DNA from 4 places in the Sphingobacterium sp. UBA3549 genome. Region 1 is predicted to be linked to each of the others. Evidence: riboswitches for the same ligand, from Rfam matches in the RefSeq annotation. Region 1 holds a riboswitch; each other region holds the start of a gene.
What was found. A riboswitch is a leader RNA that binds a small molecule or an ion and turns the genes downstream of it on or off. The one in region 1 is predicted to bind S-adenosylmethionine.
Positions count from the first base shown of each region.

Region 2: another riboswitch for S-adenosylmethionine. It lies ahead of B2W36_RS21190 (5-oxoprolinase); the one in region 1 lies ahead of metF (methylenetetrahydrofolate reductase [NAD(P)H]).
Region 3: another riboswitch for S-adenosylmethionine. It lies ahead of metE (5-methyltetrahydropteroyltriglutamate--homocysteine S-methyltransferase); the one in region 1 lies ahead of metF (methylenetetrahydrofolate reductase [NAD(P)H]).
Region 4: another riboswitch for S-adenosylmethionine. It lies ahead of B2W36_RS18115 (O-acetylhomoserine aminocarboxypropyltransferase/cysteine synthase family protein); the one in region 1 lies ahead of metF (methylenetetrahydrofolate reductase [NAD(P)H]).

Region 1 covers NZ_DFOE01000037.1:315,220-321,497, reverse strand. The annotation lists gene B2W36_RS20170 (DUF2723 domain-containing protein) at 1-801, opposite strand, end outside; gene metF (methylenetetrahydrofolate reductase [NAD(P)H]) at 1,042-1,998, opposite strand; SAM riboswitch class I at 2,070-2,172, opposite strand; gene B2W36_RS20160 (hypothetical protein) at 2,349-3,200, opposite strand; gene rimM (ribosome maturation factor RimM) at 3,300-3,824, opposite strand; gene B2W36_RS20150 (30S ribosomal protein S16) at 3,943-4,464, opposite strand; gene B2W36_RS20145 (UvrD-helicase domain-containing protein) at 4,829-6,278, shown strand, end outside.
Region 2 covers NZ_DFOE01000038.1:7,506-13,783, reverse strand. The annotation lists gene B2W36_RS21205 (oleate hydratase) at 1-1,909, shown strand, start outside; gene B2W36_RS21200 (3-hydroxyacyl-CoA dehydrogenase) at 1,976-2,872, shown strand; gene B2W36_RS21195 (DUF3050 domain-containing protein) at 3,024-3,794, opposite strand; SAM-I-IV-variant riboswitch at 4,001-4,094, shown strand; gene B2W36_RS21190 (5-oxoprolinase) at 4,161-4,424, shown strand; gene B2W36_RS21185 (hypothetical protein) at 4,457-4,762, opposite strand; gene B2W36_RS21180 (DKNYY domain-containing protein) at 5,092-5,970, shown strand; gene B2W36_RS21175 (hypothetical protein) at 5,972-6,278, opposite strand, start outside.
Region 3 covers NZ_DFOE01000017.1:187,348-193,625, reverse strand. The annotation lists gene B2W36_RS09550 (sensor histidine kinase) at 1-1,489, shown strand, start outside; gene B2W36_RS09545 (response regulator transcription factor) at 1,591-2,280, shown strand; SAM riboswitch class I at 2,469-2,572, shown strand; gene metE (5-methyltetrahydropteroyltriglutamate--homocysteine S-methyltransferase) at 2,651-4,963, shown strand; gene B2W36_RS09535 (tetratricopeptide repeat protein) at 5,062-5,589, opposite strand; gene B2W36_RS09530 (helix-turn-helix domain-containing protein) at 6,013-6,278, shown strand, end outside.
Region 4 covers NZ_DFOE01000035.1:122,145-128,422, forward strand. The annotation lists gene B2W36_RS18110 (homoserine O-acetyltransferase family protein) at 1-698, opposite strand, end outside; gene B2W36_RS18115 (O-acetylhomoserine aminocarboxypropyltransferase/cysteine synthase family protein) at 734-2,044, opposite strand; SAM riboswitch class I at 2,301-2,413, opposite strand; gene B2W36_RS18120 (FUSC family protein) at 2,594-4,621, opposite strand; gene B2W36_RS18125 (TonB-dependent receptor) at 4,965-6,278, shown strand, end outside.

The DNA.
Region 1 (6,278 bases):
TGAGCACGAGAAGAAAATTCCGGAACCAAATCCCATTCCAAGTGAGTTTACAAATACAAGGTCAACTTTAGCAGCCAGGCCAACCAACCATTGAATAATACCCCACAAAACGGCTCCCAGGATCAGTACACCTACTACAAACGCTTTTAAGGTACCTTTCGCACTCACCTGAGTTGCTTTTCTGAAATAGACCACCATCGCTATCGCTGGGATAGCCAAAAGATTCAATAAATGGACTCCAATAGAAAGCCCCATAACAAAACCGATAAATACCAGCCAACGATCACTACCTTCTTCATCAGCACGAGCTTCCCATTTTAATATCCCCCAAAACACAACTGCTGTACACAAGGACGACATCGCATAAACTTCGGATTCTACGGCCGAATACCAAAATGAATCGCTGAAACTAAATGCCATTGCACCAACAATTCCTGCGCCGAAGATCTGCAAGCAGTTGGATAAAGGTGCGTATTTGTCTTCGCGGAGTATCTTCTTGGCAATTGCTGTTATCGTCCAAAATAAAAATGTAACCGTAAGCCCGCTGCAAATTGCCGATCCGATATTCATCCAATAGGCGATTTTACCTGCATTACCCAAAGCCAAGTTTGAAAATACATTCTGAATCAGAAGAAACAATGGTGCCCCAGGTTGGTGTGCTACTTCCAGCTTGTAAGCACAGGCAATGAATTCACCACAATCCCACCAGCTTACCGTCTTTTCCACGGTAGCAATGTATACACATGTGGCAATGAGTCCGCAAGCAAAACCCAGTAGAGAATTTATTCTGTTGTACGTCATAAGGTCAATTGGTCTTCTATTAAAATCCTTTTTAGGACTTTAAGTTAAAAAGTTATCCTGATTCCAATATGTTAATTAACACTATTTAACACAAGTACCTGACAATAAACACACTGACACTTGCACGCACGCAAATGACTCCGTTACCAACACGACGACTCGGCTATAAGGTCAATTATAGGATATCTTAACAATGAAAAAGGGAGCTTATCAGCTCCCTTTCGCGGGTATTTTTATGAGTTAGGCTAGTTTTTCTACAATTTTCTTTGTTGGACCCGGATTACTCATCGTATAGAAATGTAAAACCGGAGCACCAAACTTGATCAGCTCCTGACATTGTTGTACTAACCACTCTTCTCCGACTTGTCTGACGTCGGCATTCGTTTTACATTCCGAAACAGCATCGCTCAGTTCTTCTGGAATATCGAGATGAAATATTCGTGGTAAGGTCACGAGCTGCTTTTTAGTTGTCAGTGGCTTTAATCCTGGAATAATAGGCACATGTATTCCATTATCTCTACATTTAGTAACAAATTCCTTATATTTTTCGACATTAAAGAACATTTGAGTTACAATAAATTCCGCCCCCATATCGACTTTTTGTTTCAGATATTTAAAGTCAGTATTAAAATTTGGCGATTCAAAGTGTTTTTCGGGGTAACCTGCTACACCGATGCAAAAATCAGTCTTTTCCGATGTGACAATATCCTCATGCAGATACTTTCCTTTATTCATATCAGCAACCTGTTCCAATAGGTCTGTTGCAAAAGCATGTCCACCATCCGTCGGAATAAAATCAGCATCGCCCTTACGTGCATCTCCGCGCAATACTAAGACATTATCTATACCCAGGAAGTTCAAATCGATCAGTGCATTTTCGGTTTCCTCCTTAGTAAAACCACCACATATCAAATGGGGCACAGCATCAACTTTATATTTATTCATGATTGCTGCACATATCGCCACTGTCCCAGGACGTTTGCGATAGGAAACGCGTTCCAGTAATCCACTTGCATGCTCTTTATAGATATAATCTTCCCGGTGGTAAGTTACGTCGATAAAAGGAGGTTTAAACTCCATCAGTTCATCCATGGTTTTAAAAATACTTTGGATGCCCTGCCCTTTCGCCGGTGGCAATAGCTCAAAAGAAAATAATGTTTTTCCTTTGGCATTCTGGATATGATCGATAATCTTCATTAAAAAACTGTTTTTTAGTTTGGTTGGCTTATATCGAAACGCACACGTCGAGGAATCGTTTATCTTCATGTAACTTATCTTTCCCACATGGAGTAGGGTAGAATTTAGCACCTTGAACAATACAGGTTGCTAAGGCTTCAACGGGTCTATTCCCTCGGCCTTTCTCTATAAGCGTTGCTAATATCGTTTTAAAAAATCAAAAGACAAAAATATTTTTTCGAAAAGACTAAAATGGCACCGAAAATAGGGCAATAAGACCTTTGGGCTCTGCTTACACGCAACAAAAGAAATGTATGCACCACCAAAAAATGTTAAAAAAACAGGCGAAAGTAAGGATCGAGAATCATTGGCTAAAGATGCGCTGCCAGGGAATTCCGTAGATTTTTGAGATAAAATGTGATTAATAAAAGTCCTGTTACGTGGTATTCCTCTTTCGATGCATATTTAAAGCCATCAAATAAATAGCGATAGGCGATCAATGCATCTTGTTCATTGTAAAACAACTCTTTCCAAGATTCCGGCACATCTGTCCACGCCTTGAGCACAATACCGTTCTCAGCATAAATAATTGGCGATTCAACACCATCCATTCGATAATCGTGATGTGTACCAGAACTTGATATATGTTGAAAGTAAGCGATGGAATAATCAACAAAATTCAATGCCCTCGCCTTGACCTCCTTTTCACTTTCTGCTCTTACGGGAGCATTCCGCCACAAATTCACTTGACTGTCAAATTTGCTTGGTGTCTCGCGTATAGGGGTTTTATCTAAGGCAAAGTTGAGATAAAGTCTTTCGGTAGTAGGTACACGCGCTGAGTTAAACTGTGAAAAATCACCTCTTAGCTGAATAAAATCTTTTTTTACCTTAACAATATCCAATGCGATGCTACCTTTTTTCTCGTCGGTCAACTCTAATCTGTCACCATTGAATCTATACTTTCCGAAGAGTAATATATCGTCGAGCGCCAAGACAAAGCGGTCTTTATTATGGAGTGAGAGAAAGGACCGATATAAAGTAGGATCATTCCCATAGGTATTTGCCTCCACATTCTGGGGAGATTCTCTCTTAAGTTTATGATATTGCTCATTCGAATAGCCCAATATCATCTGATAATTACCTTCAGGAAACTCCTTTTTCTTTCCAAAGAAAGCACAAGAAGACAGTGAAAATAGGAATAGCAGGAGTAATAACGATTTCAAAATCAATTAATAATTATGGCAAAATAATATATGCCAATATAATAAATTACTGCGATAGTCTATGAAAGGCTATTCATTTATATAAGCCTAAGGATATACTTATTCTTTATACAGATCCACTAAGCCTTCTGGCAATTCAACTTCAATAATCTCCTCTTCGCCATCAATACCTAAGATCAAATCGTCCGAAAGTGGGAACATCAGCTCCTTGCCATCCATATCTACGGTAGCAACAAATTGTTGTGGAAACTCCTGAACATCTGTTATTCTCCCCAGTTCACCATGGTTTTCATCAATTACTAAAAAACCGATTAAATCCGTATATCTAAAATCATCTGGATCACGCTCCGGCATTTTATCATTGGAAAGATATAGCTTTTTACGTACAAGTATTTGAGCCTTATCAATATGATCCACATCCTCGAATGTCACATAAGCGGTACTGTTCTTTTGAAATTTGATGGCGTCAACAAAATAAGGAACAAGCTTTTTGTTCACTTCCACGAAGACGACATCCATATCCAAACTCTCGTATTCTTCGAATTCAAAAAATAGCTGTACTTCTCCTTTAAGCCCTCTTGTTTTGCTGATATAACCGATGTAAAAGCTTTGATCAATAGTCATATTTTCGTATTTAGCAATTAGATGTAAGACATGATAATGGCAAACTATAGCCTATAGGCTGTTTCAAAAAAAGCCGGCTCAAGGTTGAGTCGGCTTTCTCGAATACTTTATGAAAGAATTAACCTTCAGTTTCTTCTGATGCAGGAGCTTCAGTCTCTTCAGCAGGAGTTTCTTCCGCTACAGGAGCATTTTTAGCAGCTACAGCAGCAGCTTTTTCTTCTTTTTTCTTAGCTTCAGCAGCTAAAGCAGCATTTCTAGCATCAGCTTTAGTTTGTGCTAAACCATCTTTTTTACCAGAGATTCTTGCATCATTAGCTTCAGTCCAGGCTGCAAATTTAGCTTCAGCAGCAGCTTCATCAAAAGCACCTTTTTTCACACCACCTTGCAAGTGTTTTTTGTAAAGAACACCTTTGTAAGAAAGGATAGCGCGAGCTGTGTCAGTCGGTTGAGCACCTTTGTTCATCCAGTCCAAAGCTTTTTCAAAATCCAAAACGATCGTTGCTGGATTAGTGTTTGGGTTGTAAGAACCAATACGTTCAATGAATTTACCGTCACGTGGAGCGCGAGAATCCGCTACGACTACGTGGTAAAAAGGACGTCCTTTTTTACCGTGTCTTTGCAATCTGATTTTAGTTGCCATTTTTTAATTTATTTTATGTATTCAACATATCCCCCGAGCTTCATACTAGAGGGGATGCAAAGATAGTTATTTTTTTCTATTCATAAACATAATTTTATAAACTTCGCTGAAAATGACATCCTTAACACCTTGAACACCCCTTTTAGAACATATCTCATTGCACCAGCTCTGCCGTCAACACCTAAAGTAATGTGTACAGCTGTTGGCTTCGCCCGAAGGCAACACCTACTCATATTACGACACCAGTATATATCATAAAACAATAATTTGGTTAATAAATTAGAATCAAATTAAGGCTGTTTTCTCAATTAAAATAATCTTCCTCATTTTTGCCAATTCACTTTTTACTTTCTACCTTCATTCTATGAAATCCGTTGCGCCATTAAAAATATTAAAAGCTTCAGCCGGTTCGGGGAAAACCTTTAGCTTGACTTTACATTATCTCACCCTTCTCCTATCCAACGAGAATAGCTATAAGGAAATTTTGGCGGTGACATTCACCAATAAGGCAACTGCCGAAATGAAGGAACGTATCCTATCGGTACTCCATGGCCTGGCAACAGGCCATCCTAGCCCTAAAATTGAAGATTTCAGAAAGTTATTACTGGCACAACAGCCAGGTTGGACTTCACATCTTGTGCAGGAGAAAGCTCACCGTGTTTATCGCCGTATCTTACATGATTATAGTCATTTTACGATAAGTACAATTGATGGTTTCTCCCAAAAGGTCATCCGCGCGTTTACATATGAACTTAATCTTGATGCGGCTTACAAGATTGAAATGAATGTCAATAAAGTGAAAAATGAGCTGACAGTTATGCTCAATCAATTACTGGATGAGCGCCCCGATCTACTCGATTGGATTATAACTTATGCTGAAAAGAAGATAGCAAAAAATGAAAATTGGAACTACCGTCAGCAATTAATGAGTTTGGCGAGCCTTATTTTTTCTGAAAATTTCCAGGAATTTGATAGTTATATCAACTCAGCAAATCCCAAGGAGGTTTTTAATATCCTTAATCAGGAGATTGAACAGAAGATAAGCGCATTTACCGAAGCGCTATCCATGACAATTGAAGCGTTTAGTGAGACATTCAAAAAATTCAACCTCACTGAAAGTGACCTGAAGGGTAAATCGCGCAATAAGATAATCTCAGCTAGCAAAACCAGCAAAAAGACGGAAAAACTCAGCGCTTCTGAAATTGCCAAGATAATAGAAAAATACCTTCTGTTAATCGATAATGAAGATGCTTTTACGGATAGTGACAAAAATATACGTCATGATCTTATGGCTGCGTTCAGCCCTATCTTGGCGTCCTTCCAAAAGTTACACGACAACCTATCTGCTTACATTGCCTATCAAGCGGTACAGAATAACCTCTATTACCTGCGTTTACTCAAAGAAATGAGCGATTTACTGACACAGTGGCGACGCGACAATGGTGCCCAGTTAATTTCCGATTCTCAGATTCTGTTAAACAAACTCGGACTTGATGAAAATAGCGACCCAACATTTATCTGGGAGAAAATCGGCAATCGCTTTAACTACTTTTTGTTTGACGAATTTCAGGATACTTCGCGCATTCAATGGAAAAACTATAGTCCGCTACTGATCAATGCATTGGCAGATGCCAAAGGTACTGTCAGCGAACACCTGATTGTAGGAGATGTTAAACAAAGCATCTATCGCTGGCGGAATGGCGATTGGCGAATTTTACTCCAACAGGTAGAACAACAAATTGTCCATGCCTTTCACTTGGACAACGATAGCAAAACAACCTTTATCGAAAACGGAAGTCTCGATACCAATTTTA
Region 2 (6,278 bases), on a different contig from region 1:
ATTGAATGCATCTGCCGAATATAAAAACGTTAATCATGAACCTGATTCGAGCAAAGAGGTTCAACGTAATACACCAAAAAAATCGATGCCCTTTTCTGATCAGATCGGTAATTATCAGCGCAATAAAGGCATTCCCCCAAAATCATATAAAGACAGTAAAATCTACATCGTCGGAAGTGGTATCGCAGGGATGTCCGCGGCTTATTATTTTATCCGTGACGGACATATTCCTGCGGAGAACATCACCTTTCTTGAACAGCTCCATGTGGAAGGTGGCTCGTTAGATGGTGCTGGCAACGCAGCCGATGGTTATATCATCCGCGGTGGCAGGGAAATGGATATGACCTATGAAAATCTTTGGGACATGTTTCAGGATATCCCTGCATTGGAGATGCCTGCCCCGTATAGTGTTTTGGACGAGTACCGTTTGATCAATGATAATGATCCCAATTACTCGAAAGCCAGGCTCATTCATAAATTGGGTAAAATAAAAGATTTCAGTAAATTTGAATTGAGCAAAATGGATCAGCTGGCCATCATTCGCCTGCTGCTCAAAAATAAAGAAGACTTAGATGACTTAACCATCGAAGACTACTTCAGCGAATCATTTTTATCCAGCAATTTCTGGACCTTCTGGCGTACCATGTTCGCTTTCGAAAACTGGCATAGTTTACTTGAGCTGAAATTGTACATGCATCGTTTTTTACATGCGATCGATGGACTGAACGACCTTTCGTCATTGGTATTCCCTAAATACAATCAATACGATACTTTTGTAACCCCATTGCGCAAAGTACTCCAAAGCAAAGGCGTAAACATTCAGTTTAATGTGCTGGTCAAAGACCTCGATATCCAAAGCAATACCGAAGGAAAAGTCGTGGAGGCGCTTATCACAGAACAAGATGGTAAAGCGGTGAAAATTCCAATTGGAAAAGACGATTTCGTCATTGTTACCACCGGATCAATGACCGAAGACACCTTTTATGGAGATAACAAAAACGCACCGATTATCGGTATCGACAACAGCAGCAGCGGTCAGAGTGCAGGCTGGAAGCTCTGGAAAAACCTTGCTGCCAAATCGACCATATTTGGTAGACCCGAAAAGTTCTGTAGTAAAATCGAAAAATCAGCATGGGAGTCTGCAACGCTGACTTGTAAGCCTTCGGCTTTAGTCGAAAAACTAAAAGAATATTCCGTCAACGACCCTTATTCCGGCAAAACAGTTACTGGCGGTATCATCACCATTACCGATTCCGATTGGCTGATGAGTTTCACCTGTAATAGACAGCCACACTTCCCTGGCCAACCGGATGATGTTCTTGTCTTGTGGGTATATGCCTTATTTATGGATAAAGAAGGAAATTACATTAAAAAGCCAATGCCCCAATGTACGGGAGATGAAATTCTAGCCGAGTTATGTTACCATCTGGGAATTATTGAGCAACTGGACGATGTTATCACAAATACCATTGTGCGTACGGCGTTTATGCCCTACATTACGTCTATGTTTATGCCTAGAGCAAAGGGTGACCGTCCAAGAGTTGTCCCTGAAGGCTGCAAAAATCTTGGCTTGGTCGGTCAGTTTGTCGAAACTAATAACGATGTGGTTTTTACCATGGAAAGCTCAGTACGTACAGCACGGATTGCCGTATATGAACTTTTAAACTTAAATAAACAGGTTCCAGATATCAATCCCCTTCAATACGACATCCGTCATCTCTTAAAAGCGGCCAAAACGTTAAATGACGACAAACCGTTTATAGGAGAAGGTTTACTGCGTAAACTATTGAAAGGCACTTATTTTGAACATATCCTACCGCTTGGTTCCGCGGACGAGGAAGAGCAGGAATCCTTTCTCACAGAACAGATCAGCAAATTCAAAGATTGGTTAAAAGGAATTAAAGGATAAGGATCACAGCATGCGCCATGGTTTCGCGGCGTATGTTTTTACGAATTGAAAAAAAATAATAACATCATGGACTTTAAAAATATTACGATAGCAGGCAGCGGAGTTTTAGGTTATCAAATTGCTTTCCAAGCTGCTTTTCATGGCTACGATGTCACCGTTTATGATATCAACGATGAGGTACTTGACAAAGCGAAAGCTAAATTTGATCTTATGGCGAAGGCCTTCGCACATGATCTTCATGCCAGTCAAGAACAATTGGCTTCAACCTTCGACAGACTCAGTTACGATTCAAACCTCACTTCGGCAGTAGCGAACGCAGATTTTCTGATCGAAGCAATTCCCGAAAATCCGGCGATTAAAATTAGTTTCTATAACGAGCTGGCAAAGGTCGCTCCTGCAAAAACCATCTTTGCGACAAACTCCTCAACGCTGCTACCAAGTCAGTTTGCTGAGGAGACCGGCCGCCCCAAACAGTTCTTGGCCTTACACTTTGCCAATGAGATCTGGAAGCACAATACAGCAGAAATTATGGGCCATCCAGGCACAGACAAAACAGTATTTGAGCAGGTGGTCAACTTTTCAAAATCCATTGGGATGGTTGCACTGCCACTGCATAAGGAGCAGCCTGGCTATATTGTAAACTCCTTACTTGTTCCGCTACTATCGGCAGCAACGGATCTTTTGGTCAACGAAGTAGCCGATGCCCAAACAATCGACAAGACTTGGATGGTTGCCACGGGAGCGCCAACGGGCCCCTTTGGCATACTCGATATCGTTGGCATCACAACTGCCTATAATATCAACAAAATGAGTGCCGAGGCAGCCAATGATCCCATAAAGATCAAAACTGTAGCCTATCTTAAAGAACATTTCATAGACAAGAACAAATTAGGCGTCGCTACCGGGGAAGGGTTCTATACCTATCCCAATCCAGCCTATCAATCGCCAGACTTTTTGAAGTAATGGACTGGCTTTCGAAAGAACGCGATTTCAATAAACAGCTCGTGCGCGATCTTACAAGATAACGGATAAATAAAGACTTGTTATAATCTACATAGAACGGCCTTTCAGATCATGATTCTGAAAGGCCGTTCTCAAAGATCTGCTTAACGTATTATCCATATAAGGAATCTTCAATTGCATTCCACAGTTGAATTCTTTTTTGCAGCGCAACTTTACTAATCTCCTTCATTTCCGTCCATTTAACCTCATCGTCCTTCGCAAGATCTGTTATCATCTGCATCGCCAATGGACCGTGTTCGTCGCCATCTAAATCAATATGGCGTTGAAAATAATAAATAAAACTGTCTAAATTGGCTGTAGGGAAATTCGCTTTAATTTCTTCTAAAATAGAGGTAAACATTCCGGGAATGAGGTCTTCACGTCCAAAGGTAAATGCCGCCGCAATTTTATGCACTTCACCCTCAGCTATTACTTCGAATGTAAAATTCAGAAAATCTTTGATTCGCCTGTCCAATGTTGTCAATGCTATAGCATCGAATATATTATCCGATTTTTTGGCATTGGCAATAAATTTATTGATCAAATGGAGGTCGGCTCCCATAGCAGACATTGCGTCGAGATACATCTCAAAATGGCTTAATCGACGTCCATCGATATATTCATCCGACTCCTCTGCCAATACAATTTCATTAATCAAATAGCGCGTTGAAGGATGTTCACTGGCGAACCATGGAAGTGTGGTACAGGTTAATTTGATCTGTAAAGCTTTTAATAAAGACATAAAATCCCATACAGCATACACATGCCCTTCGGTAAAAGAACGTAAATTTTTGATCGTTTTGATTTTACGGTATAAAGGGTGTTGCAATAATACTTCGCGTTCGGTAGCAATGTATTCGTTAATTTCCGCAATTCTATTCATGCCGCAAAAGTATTGTGTTCTCTCTGCTTTTTAAAGTATTTTCGATGAGATTACAGTAACATGATAAATTTCCCAATCAGTTAACCGCTTTATACCCAAATTAAAGTCAAAGCGACCAGCTTGTTTTGCTGCTGTTTTCGATTATCAGCGTTTAATAGCAGTAAAGACAAAAAAAGTTTTGTTATAAAAAATAATCTACTATCTTTGTAGAGTATTCAGAATTGCATGATGCAATACCAACCGAGTGAAGGCACCGCGGTGGTAAATTAATACGGGTTTCGACCAAAATAAACGTTACACAACGGTTATTTTCCCAAAGTAATCTGGATACAGTTTATGGTTTAATCCTTTAAATTTTTAAATTGTATGGCTACAACAACAAATCTTTACCAACACTTACTGGAAAAATTCAGTTATTATTCAACAGATGAACTGATCCAGCTCAACAACGACACCATTTTAGGACAAGGCTGGGGATCATCGAAAGCTACCTTCAGAACAGCTTTGATCAGTACATTCTCCAAAAGGGGGCTTGATCTTTCTAATATTATTTCCAAGGAAGACGGCTTTACGTCGGTGAAGCAGGTGCCTGTCCGTCTGGAACAAAATGTTTTGATTCCTTTACAGTAAAGCCCTATAAACAAAAAAAGAGTAGGCCTAGCCTACTCTTTTGTCAATGAGTGGTGATATCTTAATGTATGATTGAGCGAATGGGCTGTTTGCCGAGCGTCGTCTTTGTAGGACGAGAGATCGTCGCAATTTTGAATTTCTGCCACATCCACTTTCTTTCTTACTTTGCTGATGACCTGATTTAATTCCGATTTCCAGTTACCCGGATCGCCAAAATCGTCCATCCAATTTTTGTTGATAAACTTTTTGTAGTTCAAAAGCAAAATATACAATTCCTCACCACTACCGGCGCGATTGATTGACGTGCGCCAGTTCTCTAATTTTTCTTTAAAACTCATAACCAGCAATATATAAAAAAAATACTACTCGACCAAATATTCCCGATTTTTACCTTGCGTATTGACAAAGATCTGACAGTACAATCGCTTTTGCGTCGGAGTCGACAATTTCATAAAAACTGTTATCTTTATCACCGCAGCCTGAGCGCTTAAACGGTTGGAATTTAGTTGAAGACATAAGCATGCGAAATAATGACCTTCTATTTTCAATCGCATCAGTTCCAAGAAATAAATAATTAATTGATGACTAAACTTTATTGTGATTATTGGGTCTCATTAACAAGAGTAACATATGATCATTTGCTTTCAAATTTAACCCGATGCCCTATATGATGTCAAAAGTCCCATTTAAAACCATGCTCGTTCTTCTTTTGTTGACTACTGCCACACAGGCTATTTGTGCTAAAGTAGCGCATGCCAATTTTGCTACTTTTTTCTTTCAGGAACATCGGGGTGATGGTTACAGCAAAATCGGATCACGTATCTATTATCGTGGTAAAGAAATTGTCAATGCCAATGCCGGTTCTTTTCAGTTTTTAGGTGATGGTTATGCAAAAGACACCTGGAAAGTCTATTTTCGGGGGGCAGCTGTAGCCGATGCAAGTCCTTCTACTTTTCAGTCACTGGGTGACGGTTACGCTAGTGATGCCTGGAAGATCTATTTTTATGGCAGATCCTTATCGAATGTGACAGCGTCTTCCTTCAAGACGCTGGGAAATGGTTACAGCAAAGACGCATGGAAAGTCTACTATTTGGGCAAAGAAATTGCAGGAGCCAACTCCTCCAGCTTTGAAAACCTCGGTCGGGGTTATGCAAAAGATAATTGGTCAAGCTATTATCGGGGCGAAAAGAACGAGAGATTTGCTGGTCCTACCACACAGCCTCTTGGCGGTCAATATTCCAAGGACAATTGGTCTGTTTTCTATAAAAATCAGAAAGTGGAAGGGGCTTCTGCTTCAACGTTTGAATATTTGGGTGATGGCTATGCCAAAGACGCCTGGGCAGTTTACTATCAAGGAATAAAAGTTAACGGCGCTTCGGCATCTACCTTTACAGCACTTAGAGGAGGGTATGCGAAAGACTCCTGGACGGTTTTCTATCGCGGCCAGGAGCTGAAGGGGGCGAGTGCTTCCACCTTTGAATATTTGGATAACGGCTATGCCGGGGATGCATGGAGCAAGTTTTATAAAGGGAAAAAATTGGATTGATCTACTCGATAATAATGTTGATCCCGACCATTTTAGCTTTGTATTTAATTTTTTCAATAAGACCGTAGTAGCCCCAGTTGCGCAACAGAAATTTATCGCCTTTGGCAATTTCCTCCTTATTGGATTGGTTGACCAACAAGGGGGTACCTGCCTGTGCTTTCACACAAAGTTCAATTAACCGGCGGCTATAGAGATGGAGCTTGGTGTCTACATAATTTTTCTCCTTTTCGTTGAAGTGCTCCAAGCTTTTCATTTTCCGCTTACGACCACGCCCACCTTTATCAAATGCTGCAGCTTTTTGCAAGCGA
Region 3 (6,278 bases), on a different contig from region 1:
ACGTGCGTTATATCCGAATGTCATCGAAATTAAAAATTCATTTTATGAAACATACATCAAGAGACCGGAGTACCAAAAATACATCAAATTTTCTGTTTCAAATGAGCTTACCGATGACAATCTAGTACAAGCCTTCATCATGCTAAACGCATCGAAGGTAGATGATCAGGTGAGCGGAAAAGATGATAGTACGCGCTTTGTTATTCCTTTGCTCGATGGCTTGGTTGATCAGCAAACCAAATTCAGGGTAGCCACCTTACCTCCAAGAGAGAATGCAAAACTTACAAAAACGATCGCTGATTTAGAAAAAAGACTGGATGTGCTTAATAAAAAGAACTCTTGGTCGGGGTTTAACGTTTATGATTCTGTTGCCATGTTGGGCGGTAAAAAGGCTGACTATATTGAAGATGTGGCTATTGGAATGGAATTAGCTAAACGCCCATTGAAAGATCGACTGAATATTATCATCGTTCAAGAGCTTATCAAAGAGGAATTGGCTCAACGCGACATTAAAGCGCCATTTAATATCGAAATATGGAGCACAAACAATATTTTACTCAATAATATCCTTGACGAAGCGGCTTTAAAAAATCCTTCAAATACAACACGGTACTCCACTGCTCTCTTTAAAGGCGACATTGGTGCTGCACCGGGAAAATTAACGATTTATTTCCCAAACAAAAAGGCGATCATCGCAGATAATATGGGCTATCTCCTTTTGCCTATGCTTGCGCTACTTTTTTTATTGGTGGGATGTTTTGCATACACGCTGATTATCATCTTTAGACAAAAGAAAGTTTCGGAGATGAAAACAGATTTTATCAATAATATGACACATGAGTTTAAGACGCCAGTTGCGACTATCATGATTGCTAGTGAATCGCTTAAGGATCCCGATATCAATGCCGACCATAAACGCGTTCAAAAATTAGCCAATATCATCTACGACGAGAACGTTAGATTAGGAAATCACATCGAACGTGTACTTGATTTAGCACGATTAGAAAAAGAAACCTTAAAACTAGATCAGGTAGATGTTCATATTAACGATCTTGTTTCTGCTGTTACGGACAGTATGCAACTGAGAATGCAAAATATTGGCGGAAAATTCACTATTGATCTGGCAGCCACGAAAGATGTCGTCGTTGGCGACGAACTGCATTTCTCAAACGTATTTTATAACCTATTGGATAATGCAATTAAATACAATAAAGGTGATCTACATGTGAGTATACAATCAAAAAACGTCGGGGATAGTATTGTGGTCACTATAGCTGACAACGGTATCGGTATGAGCCGAGATCACCTTCAAAAGATTTTTGACCAATTTTACCGGATACCGACAGGCAATGTCCACAATGTAAAAGGATTTGGTCTTGGTCTAAGTTATGTACAAGATATTCTGAGGAGACTGAACGGAAAAATTACGGTTAAAAGCGAAAAAGATAAGGGCACGACCTTTGAAGTAATTTTGCCTACAAAAAAATAAAAGGTTCCTTTTTTGTATATTTCCTCTGTAAAAGAATTTCAAAGGTAGAGGAAGCTGATTTATCAGCATCAAGGGAATTCGTTAAAATTAAAGTATTCATTATGCAAAAGATATTATTAGCAGAAGACGATCCTAATTTGGGGGATCTTTTAAAAGACTATCTCGAATTAAAGGGAAAATTTGACGTCACACTATGTACAGATGGTGATGAAGCAATATCCCAATTCAAGAAAAATAACTATGACCTCTGCATCTTCGATGTCATGATGCCTAAGAAAGACGGCTTCTCTGTTGGACGTGAAATCAGAAAAACAAACAATACTGTTCCAATAATCTTTGCCACAGCGAAAGGTATGATGGAAGATAAAACTGAAGCTTTTGAACTTGGAGGAGATGATTATATCACCAAGCCGTTTCGGGTTGAGGAATTGTTACTTCGCATCAATGCCCTGCTAAAACGCAGTGTTCGGGATAAAGAAGAAGAGGTAGTTGCAGACAAATTTGAAATTGGCGATTATTTCTTTGATTACACAAGTCAGCAGATTTCCTATAAAGGGCAGATGCAGAAACTATCGACTAAAGAAGCTGAACTATTACGCCTGCTCTGCCTAAAGAAAAATGATGTATTGACAAGAGAGGAGGCTTTATTAAAAATATGGCATGATGACAACTATTTTACTGGTAGAAGTATGGATGTCTTTCTCAGTAAACTTCGAAAATACCTGAAAGAGGATAGTAAAGTGGAGATTGTCAACGTGCACGGAAAAGGTTACAAACTTTTGGTAAGCTAAAAAAAAGGGGGAATGAGAAATACAGTCATTCCCCTTTTTTATGCTGCACAGCGTATTGGTGCATGACATACACAAATTCATGGATGAAAATAAAAGAACAAAACAATTTCATTCTTAGTAGAATATAAAAAATAGACGCACTTTTATAAAAAATTTGCATTTCAAAAAGAAATGTGCTAACTTAGCGTCGCTTATAGAGAAAGGCAGAGGGAATAGACCCGATGAAGCCTTAGCAACCTGTCCCTTGACAAGGTGCTAAATTCTACCCTATTTGATAAGGGAATGATAAGCCGAAGTCACCGAATTCTAGTGTGTCCTTCTCTCTCTAGCAAGAAATATAGTTGAAAAAGAAATATTAAAAACATTCATTATGTTATTGACTAACAATTTAGGTTACCCTCGTGTGGGCGCGTTCCGCGAATTGAAAAAAGCCAATGAGGCCTATTGGGCTAAAAAATCTTCTGTTGAGGAATTATTGGACACAGCAAAAAAAATTCGTGAAGGCAATTGGAAAACACAAAAAGATGCTGGAATAGATTTGATTCCTTCCAATGATTTCTCTTTTTACGATCAAGTATTGGATTTAACCCTCACTGTTGGTGCAATTCCTGCTCGTTACCATTCTTTATTGAATAAAGTAGACAACAATTACAGCTTAGATCTATATTTTGCAATGGCCCGCGGTTTCCAACAAGAAGGAATTGACGTAACTGCAATGGAAATGACCAAGTGGTTGGACACAAACTACCACTACATGGTACCAGAATTCACAAAAGATCAAGAATTCAAATTGACTTCTGAAAAATTCTTAAATGAATACAACGAGGCAAAATCATTGGGCATTGATACTAAACCAGTTTTACTTGGTCCGATCACTTACCTATTGATCGGTAAAGAAAAAGAAGCTGGCTTCGACAGGATCGATTTATTGGATAAACTTGTCCCTGTATATGAGCAAATATTGTCTAAACTAGCTGAAGCTGGTGCGCAATATGTTCAGATTGACGAACCTTTCTTAGCATTGGATTTAGATGCTAAAGTAAAAGCGCTATATCAGCCTACTTTTGAAAAATTAGCTGCTGCAGCAAAAAACATCAAATTAATCGCTACCACTTATTTCGAAGCGTTAAAAGATAACGAAGATATCGCGGTTAATTTGCCTATTCATGCTTTACATTTGGATCTTGTCCGTGGTGAAAACCAACTGGATACCGTTTTAGCTAAAGTTCCCGCTTCATTGACATTATCTTTAGGTATTGTTGAAGGCCGTAACATCTGGAAAAACGATTACGAAAAGTCATTGGTTAAAATCAAGCAAGCAGTTGATGCATTAGGAAAAGACCGCGTTTGGGTGGCTCCTTCTTCATCTTTATTGCATGTTCCTTTTGACCTAGATAATGAGCATAATGAACAATCATTACCTGCTGAAGTAAAAAATTGGTTAGCCTTTGCCAAACAAAAATTAGCTGAAGTAAAAGACTTAGCTGTACTGGCAGAAGGCGAAGTTGATGCGGAAACAGCGAAACGTTTTGAAGCGAACAAAGCTGCTGCTGAAAGCCGTCGCACTTCTCCATTAATTCACAAACCTGAAGTTAAAACACGTACAAGCAATATCACTGATGACGATGCAAAACGTACTTCAGCATTTGCAGACCGTAAAGCAGCGCAACAAGCGAAATTTAACTTGCCGGCATTCCCTACCACAACGATAGGTTCTTTTCCACAAACAAAAGATGTTCGTAAATGGAGAGCAGATTTGAAAAAAGGTGCTATTACACAAGCGGAATACGATAAAGCAATCGCAGAAGAAACTGAAAACACCATCCGCCTTCAAGAGCAATTGGACATCGATGTTTTGGTACATGGGGAATTCGAGCGTAATGACATGGTGGAATACTTCGGTGAACAATTAGCCGGATACGCTTTCACACAAAACGGCTGGGTTCAGTCTTACGGTTCTCGCTGTGTTAAACCTCCAATTATCTATGGTGATGTCTACCGTCCAGAAGATATGACTGTACGTTGGTCATCTTACGCACAATCATTGACAAACCGTCCGGTGAAAGGTATGTTAACAGGTCCTGTAACAATCTTACAATGGTCTTTTGTTCGTAACGATCAACCGCGTTCAACAACGACTTACCAAATTGCATTGGCCATCTTGGATGAAGTACAAGCCTTGGAAAAAGCAGGTATCAAAATCATCCAAATTGATGAACCAGCTATCCGGGAAGGATTACCTTTACGTAAAGCTGATCAAAAAGATTACTTGAACTGGGCAGTACGTGCTTTCCGTGTTTCTTCTTCAAATGTAGAAGACGATACACAAATCCACACACACATGTGTTATTCAGAATTCAATAATGTAATCGAAGATATCGCTGCAATGGACGCTGACGTTATCACGATCGAGACTTCACGTTCTCAAATGAAATTATTGAATGCTTTCGCTGGAGACTTTAAATATCCAAATGATATTGGTCCAGGTGTTTATGATATTCACTCTCCACGTGTACCCAGCAAAGACGAGATGGTAGATCTATTGCGTAAAGCAAAAGCAGTAGTGCCGGCAGAACAACTTTGGGTTAATCCTGACTGCGGATTGAAGACCCGTGCTTGGCCAGAGACCAAAGCAGCTTTAGAGTCTATGGTAGAAGCTGCCAAAATCTTAAGAGCAGAATAATTCTTAAACTATATTGATAAAGCCCTGGGTGAAATTTCACCTAGGGCTTTTTTATTGTACTCATATTAATCTAAAATTGTATCCAGATCGTGATCCTATTAACGAACAGTATTACCTTCTTTCTTACTATTTTTCCCACTTCCTTTACTAATTTCCTGTTTCCCCTTAATCCGATCCTCAATAGACTTCAGGCTTGACGAAAAATCAAGATCAACATTTTCAAGTTTCGCCATCTTTAACGCCTTCAACGCCTTTTTGTATTTTCTCATTTTTTCAAATAGAAGTGCTTTCTTTATCCAGATCCCTGCCAAGGGCATCGCCGGAAGTGTCAAAGCAAATTTAATCGTCTTTTTTGCAGCTTCATATTCTCCCATATCAATCAATGTCTGAATAAAATAAGGATATACTTCCACTGCCTGCACATTATGCGCCAAAGCTTCCTGGAAGTACCTTTTTGCCTGCTCATAATCAAACAACTGCTCGGCGTGAACTCTTCCCATCAAACACAGCGCCATTGTATTGGACTCATCATAAGACAGTGCATAGGATAAGGACTCCATGGTCTCCTCCAAATATATAGGATAGTTATCCAGCGCCTGAAGGACATATTTATTTACTGAATTCATAAAATTTTCTAAAACATAACATTCATATCCAGCTTTCATAATAACACTTGAAAGTAACTGGATTTTTAAAATTCCATAATAAGCTAAGCACATTGGAAAAATGGACTACTATTTAGAGCGCCAAGTTTTAGCCAATAGCAACGTAGGTTATTTAACGTATTAAGAAAGAAGATTAGGAAAGGGCCGTATTCTGAAGAATATTCCCGAGAATCTTCTCTGTGGACGAAGCGGGATTTTCTAATATAGCAAACATATTCTTCCGTTTTTATTAATTAATCTATTGAATTACAAAGATTCAAAATATTTACCAAATTCCCAAAAACTTGTGATTATTAATCGCTTAAATCCTACAAGGTGCTATTGGCGCATTATTGTCGCATCAATTTCGCTAAAATTTAACGACTATTTCCTCATATTTGGACTATGGAAAATCAATCAGCTAATCAATTCATCAAACTATCAAGAAAACGTAAGGGATTAACGCAACAGGAACTCGCCGATCAAGCAGGTGTATCGCTAAGAACGGTGCAACGCATAGAAAAAGGCACTGAAGAAATCAGTGGATTTAGTCTCAAACAAATTAGTCAAATTTTGGAAATACCTCTAGAACAACTCATTATGCCAAATATAAATCAAATCAGTATCGACAACAATCAAACAGGAAGTATTAAAGCTTTATATTTAGCATC
Region 4 (6,278 bases), on a different contig from region 1:
GATGACGCTTTGTAGTCGCCTAGCTTATTATTATCATTTTCGCTCTGCGTATTACTATAGGTTGTATAATTACGGTACGACAGCAATGCCATTGAACGTGCCACCTTTAGTCCCTTAGCACCGCCATCAGGATGGTTGGCATAAAAGGTGCGGTCGGTTGTAATGGCAAGGCGTTGGCTCTCATTGAATGCAATACCCCATGGTGAATGAACAGCATTTGTGCCAACGACGATTAAATGATCGATTGCGATTGTGTTGGACGCCGCCCATTCCAATGCCTGCTGCCCCCCTAATGAGCCCCCGATCAGAACGTTAATACGCTTGATTTCCAGATGGTCAGCAAGAAATTGGTGTGCACAGGCCAAATCTTTTACCGTAAACTCCGGAAATGATAGATAATAGGGGTGCCCAGTGGATGGGTTAATAGACAATGGGTTGCTACTGCTATAGGCCGACCCAATGACGTTGGCGCAGATGATATAATAGTCGCTCGGGTCAAATAAGTCATCGGTTCCAAAAAGGCCCGGCCACCAATCCAAGACGTTCGCATTGGCCGTTAGGGCATGACATACCCAGATCACATTGCTGCGATCTGGATTAAGTTTGCCAAACGTCTCATAACTGATTTGTAAATCAGTAAGCTCTCGTCCATTTTCAAATACAAAAGGCTTCGGGTGCAGATAAATATGCTTACTCATTTTACATTTAAATTTTATAGCCGACTAAAGTCTAATTAGTTGATTTTATCAAAAGCTTGCTGTAAATCTGCTTTGATGTCATCAATATGTTCTATTCCCACTGACAGGCGCAATAGTCCTTTGAACACACCCGCATGCGCTTGATCTTCGTCACTCAATTGTTGGTGGGTCGTTGCGGCTGGATGAATAATCAGCGATTTAGTATCGCCTACGTTAGCTAAATGACTGATTAATTCTAAACTGTCGATAAAGTCATTGGCTTTCTGTGCTGCATCGCCCTTTAGCTGGAAAGAAAGCACTGCGCCGTACCCATTTTTAAGATATTTTTGCGCATTAGCGAAACTTGGAGAGCTTTTTAATCCTGGATAATTTACCTTTTCTACCTGAGGGTGGGCCTCAAGCCATCTAGCGATTTCCAACGTGTTGTCGACATGCCGTTGTACACGTAAAGACAATGTTTCAAGGCCTTGTAACAACAAGAATGAATTGAAAGGAGAGAGTGCTGGTCCAAAATCTCTCAATCCCTCTACACGTGCGCGAATTGCAAATTGTATATTGCCAAATGGGCCATTTTCACCAAAAATATCTGAAAAGACCAATCCGTGATAGCCCTCAGATGGTTCAGAAAATTGTGGGTACTTCCCATTTCCCCAGTTATAGTTACCTCCATCAACGATGACGCCGCCAATGCTTGTTCCATGCCCACCAATCCATTTCGTTGCCGATTCAACGACCACATTTGCGCCATACTCTAAAGGTTTAAATAAATAACCCCCAGCTCCAAATGTGTTGTCAACAATTAATGGCAAATCGTATTTTTTGGCTACAGCGGCAATTTTTTCAAAATCAGGAATATTGAAGCTTGGGTTCCCTATTGTCTCGACATAGATTGCCTTAGTTTTATCGTCAATGAGCGCTTCTATTTTATCAGCTTCAGCATCGGTGGCAAAACGAGCTTCAATACCTAGCCGTTTAAATGCAACTTTGAATTGATTGAATGTACCTCCATATAAGTTGGACCCTGCAACGAAATTGTCACCGCTTTCAAGAATATTATTTAATGCAATAAACTGCGCTGCCTGACCAGATGCAACTGCGACTGCGGAAACACCACCTTCTAAAGCTGCAATCCGTTGTTCAAATACATCCGTAGTTGGATTCATGATCCGGGTATAAATGTTTCCAAACTGTTTTAATGCGAATAGATTGGCCCCATGTTCTGCATTTTCAAAGACAAAAGATGTTGTTTGATATATAGGAACTGCTCTGGATCCTGTGGTAGGATCAGCGACTTGGCCAGCATGAACCTGTAGTGTTTCGAATTTCAAATTTTTGTTAGAAGACATAATAGATCAGATTTTAAGGTTTCAAAAAAGAATTTGTAAAGGTAAAAGAGAAGCATACACACCTACTTGGAAGGTCTGTCAAATCGTTATCCAAGAAAAAGGAAATGATTTTTAACAAGCAGGGAAGTGTGTATGCATACGCATTCGCATCGATACTTTTTTACGATGTAGTACACTTTTGCTGTTCGCAAGGTTCAGTTGTATTGAACCTGAATTTTTAATGGATTTCAGTAATTTAATAAGCATTGTCTTATATCATTTATATGCTCCAAAACGATATTATTTTGGACAGGAATTGGCACCTTTTCAAGCAAATTGAAGGTTGCCAGTGGGTCATTGAGCCAGTCTCTCGCCACTTCTTTATAAATCAAGACCTACTGATTAAGGAAGGTGTTGATTAGAAATCTTCTTTCGAAGACGACACAAATATAAACTTCTTTTTTATTAAAGCAAAAGAAATACGTTTTTTTTACTTAAAAGAGCGTTACTTCGGGAGCTGTAATCGCATATTTGTTATTCAATATTGATACATAAATACATAGCTTGCCTTTATGGTTTTCTTAAGTTGATATTTTCTGCCAGCTGATCTAAGTAGGTTAAAAGGGGTTTTAAAGCATCAATTCTGCAGTGTATACCCTGTTGTATGTCGTGATTCGCTTTTCTACCTAACGATATGGAGAGACCAACCAAATGCGAATTGATGCGATAGGAGAGTGCTTGAAAATGATGGATATGGGACCAGTCTACCCACTTGTGTTCAGGTTCCTTCTTCATTTGATTGATCGCATCGGAAAAGAGAGCCATGGCAGTCTGTGCTTTTTTCCGAGCCAGTCGAATGTCGAACGAACTTTGCAGATCATCAGATAGGCGTTTGTTGATAATTTGAAAATAATGGTGGTTATATAATGCGACCTCTTTTGCCAAGTGGACCATGCTCGTGCTTTGGCGTACGGGTATCAAAAAATAGCCCGCTATTGCCAGCAGCGCACCAACTAAAGTAAAAATTATTCTACTGCCTAAAATGATATTAATATTTCCTTCAAATAAGTTTAATGCGATGACTATGCCTAGCGTAATAAAGATCACACTGACCATATAATTTGATCGGTTGAATAGGAAGAATCCAAATAATCCAATAGCGGCAATTTGAAGAAGAACGGGCAGAAAGTCAATGGAGACCAAACAGAGTATTCCGACGGCAATTCCCGAAAGTGTACCTAGTATGCGTTCTATATTGCGTGTTTTGGTCATTGAAAATGCAGGTCTCGCAACGATGGCAATAGTGAGTAAGATCCAATAAGTATATTTAAAATCCAAGAAAGAAATGCCGATCAATGCGCCTGTTCCGAAGAGAACGGCCATCCGGAGTGCAAAACGGAAAATTGGATTATGGAGATTGAGTCTGCTCTTGATATCACTTAAATTACGCAAAGGACGATTGATAAATTGCTGATACTCATTGGTGTCAATTTTGTTTTTGATTTCTTGATTTTGATAAAAAGCAACTTGAATCCGTTTGAGAACTTCAATAATAGCTTCAATATTACGGATGATGGAAGCGAGAATACCATCTGCTGGGGCAGTCTGTTGTTCTTGAATCTCCTTTAGATCCAACAACAGCGCATTGATTTTACTGTGGTTATCGTAGCGCTGCTCTGCATAGCGAAACCTTTTATTAGGCTGCGAAAAACTATCGATTTCCAAGGCCAGTAATGTTATGCTACGACGAATTATGGGAAGGCTACCGGTATCCAGCAAATTTTTTCGAATGGCATCATAGTCATGATCCAATGCAATAATTAATTCGTGTAAATCAATTAATCCATAGACCTGACTAAGCCAATAGTTGCTTTTGTGCCAGCGTTGGCTTATGATTTTTTCTTCCCTGAATAAGAGGGATCTGATTTGCTCCTGTTGTTCACTGATCTGACCATAAATTTTTCCGACGCGGCTGTAAGTCAAGTCCAGCGGAATATCCGGATCGTAAGATTCAGAACGTATCAATAGAAATTGAGATAAACCGTGAAACCCATTGGCCATGGCGTGTTTTAAAGAGCGATAGGGTTGTATGTAAGCCTGCAATAGACTAAAGAAATAATAGATGCTGGCGCCTGCAGTAATTTGTAAGCTCACTGAAAGCGGATGTTGAGGGGCCATGCCGATGACAAAGCTCATCAGAATCAATGTCATGTTCCCAATTGCGGCATAACGGGGGCCTAAAACCCCGTAAAAAGTGCAGATAAAGCCTGCGGAACTCAATAAAATAACCAGCGGCCAATGATAAGGAAAAAGAAAGGCTGTAAGAAGCGAAGCAATAAAGAAAGTGGGAATACAAACAAGAGCGGAAGAAAATTTATCTTTCCGATTACCTGGAGGATCGGTTAATGTAGTCAATAATGATCCCACCCCAATACCGATGGCTGCGTTTGCTGGTGCACCCAACAGATAGATCGCCAAACTCGGCAAAATGCTGATAGATACATTGCGCAAAGCATCGCCAGTATGTTCTCCCTGGATGAATCGGATAATATGGATATAAAAAAGGTAGAATCTTTTCTTTAATGATTCAATGCTCATCAATCAGTTTACTAATTTTCGCCGTAAAAATACAAATATTATGCTTAATATTTGTATTATACATTTTATTTGTTTTGAATTTTGTTTATTTTTTGAATTTTTATTTTGATTCGATGTGCTTTTCTTGCGCTGTGCTTCTTGGAGATTCAAGATTAGCTGGGATGATTTTACCGGCTTTAGCATCGATCAGTGAAGGATATGGTTTACCGATGTTATTTGGCTGTCTACCGAGTGAATCGGACGATCTATCTATTTCTACTAGTCAATGTGTAATGAATATACGAGGTTTGTTGTCATTATTATGAAGTTGACTATCTAATCGATAGCCTAAAGAAACTACATTATGAAACCACAAAAAATTAAATTGCTCTTATTTTCACTTTTTTTAGTCCTGTTTTCTATTGCCGGACCCGTTTCAGCACAGTCTGACGGGGTAAGATTACATACAGTCGTTGTTGGACAAGACAACCAGCCTATTGTGGCTGCAAATATTTCACTATTTCGGAAGCCCAATGATATCTTATTAAAGGGAACTTTATCCAACGAAAATGGAGAAATTGTGTTGTCTGCGATCCCCGAGGGCAAGTATAGCCTACGTGTGTCCACGGTAGGGTATGCTGTTTATCATTCTGCTGAAATGGTCGTAATTACGGGAGATCTCAAGATGCTGGATACGATTCGTTTACAGGTGGAAAGTAAAGTGTTGAGTGAGGCGCAGGTGATCGGTAAGAAGCCATTGATTGAAAGTCATCTCGATAAAGTTGTACTCAATGTCGAAAACAGTATTTTGGCAACAGGGAATAACGCATTGGAGCTCCTGCAAAAGGTTCCAGGAGTAACTTTAGATAACAAAAAGATCAATCTGCGTGGAAAAAGTAATGTGATTATCATGATTGATGGTAAGCCTACTTATCTTTCTGCGGATGAAGTATCGCGATTATTGGAAAATACGGCTTCCAATGCAATAGCGTCGATCGAGGTACTCACCAATCCACCCGCAAAATACGATGCCGCAGGGAATGCAGGAATTATTAATATTAAGACAAAGAAGAATACGCTATTTGGAAGTAATGTTAGTTTAAACCTCAATTTAGGGCAAGGTAAATATACAAAGGCGGATGGTGGCTTTCTAATAAACCATCGTAACAATTGGGTGAATTTATTTTCTTCTTATAACTACGCAACTGCCTTAGGATTTAATGATTTAGATATCGATAGAGCTGTAGATACCAAAACCGGGACGACTTTTTTTAATTCGGATTCTTATTCGAAATTCCGTTATCGAGGCCGCAATTTCAAATTTGCGGGAGATTTTAACCTAGGAAAAGAGGAGGTCATTGGATTTGTGGTTAACGGTAACGTAAGTAATGGCCATTCAACACGCGCGGGAAGTAATCTGATCGCCTCTCAAAAAGGTAAGCTTGATTCGATTGTATTAGGAAGCAATTTGTCAGATTTTAAATACCATTACTTCACTTATAATCTTAACTACAAAAAGACATTTGATACTTTAGGGACTGAATTGACCATTAATGGAGATTATTCATATTCGAAAAATAATGACAATAGCACCGTTGGAAACCGTTTTCTGGACGCAAATTGGGAGGAATTTAAATCACCGAATATTTTCCGCAATGATATGCTTTCTAAGACAAAC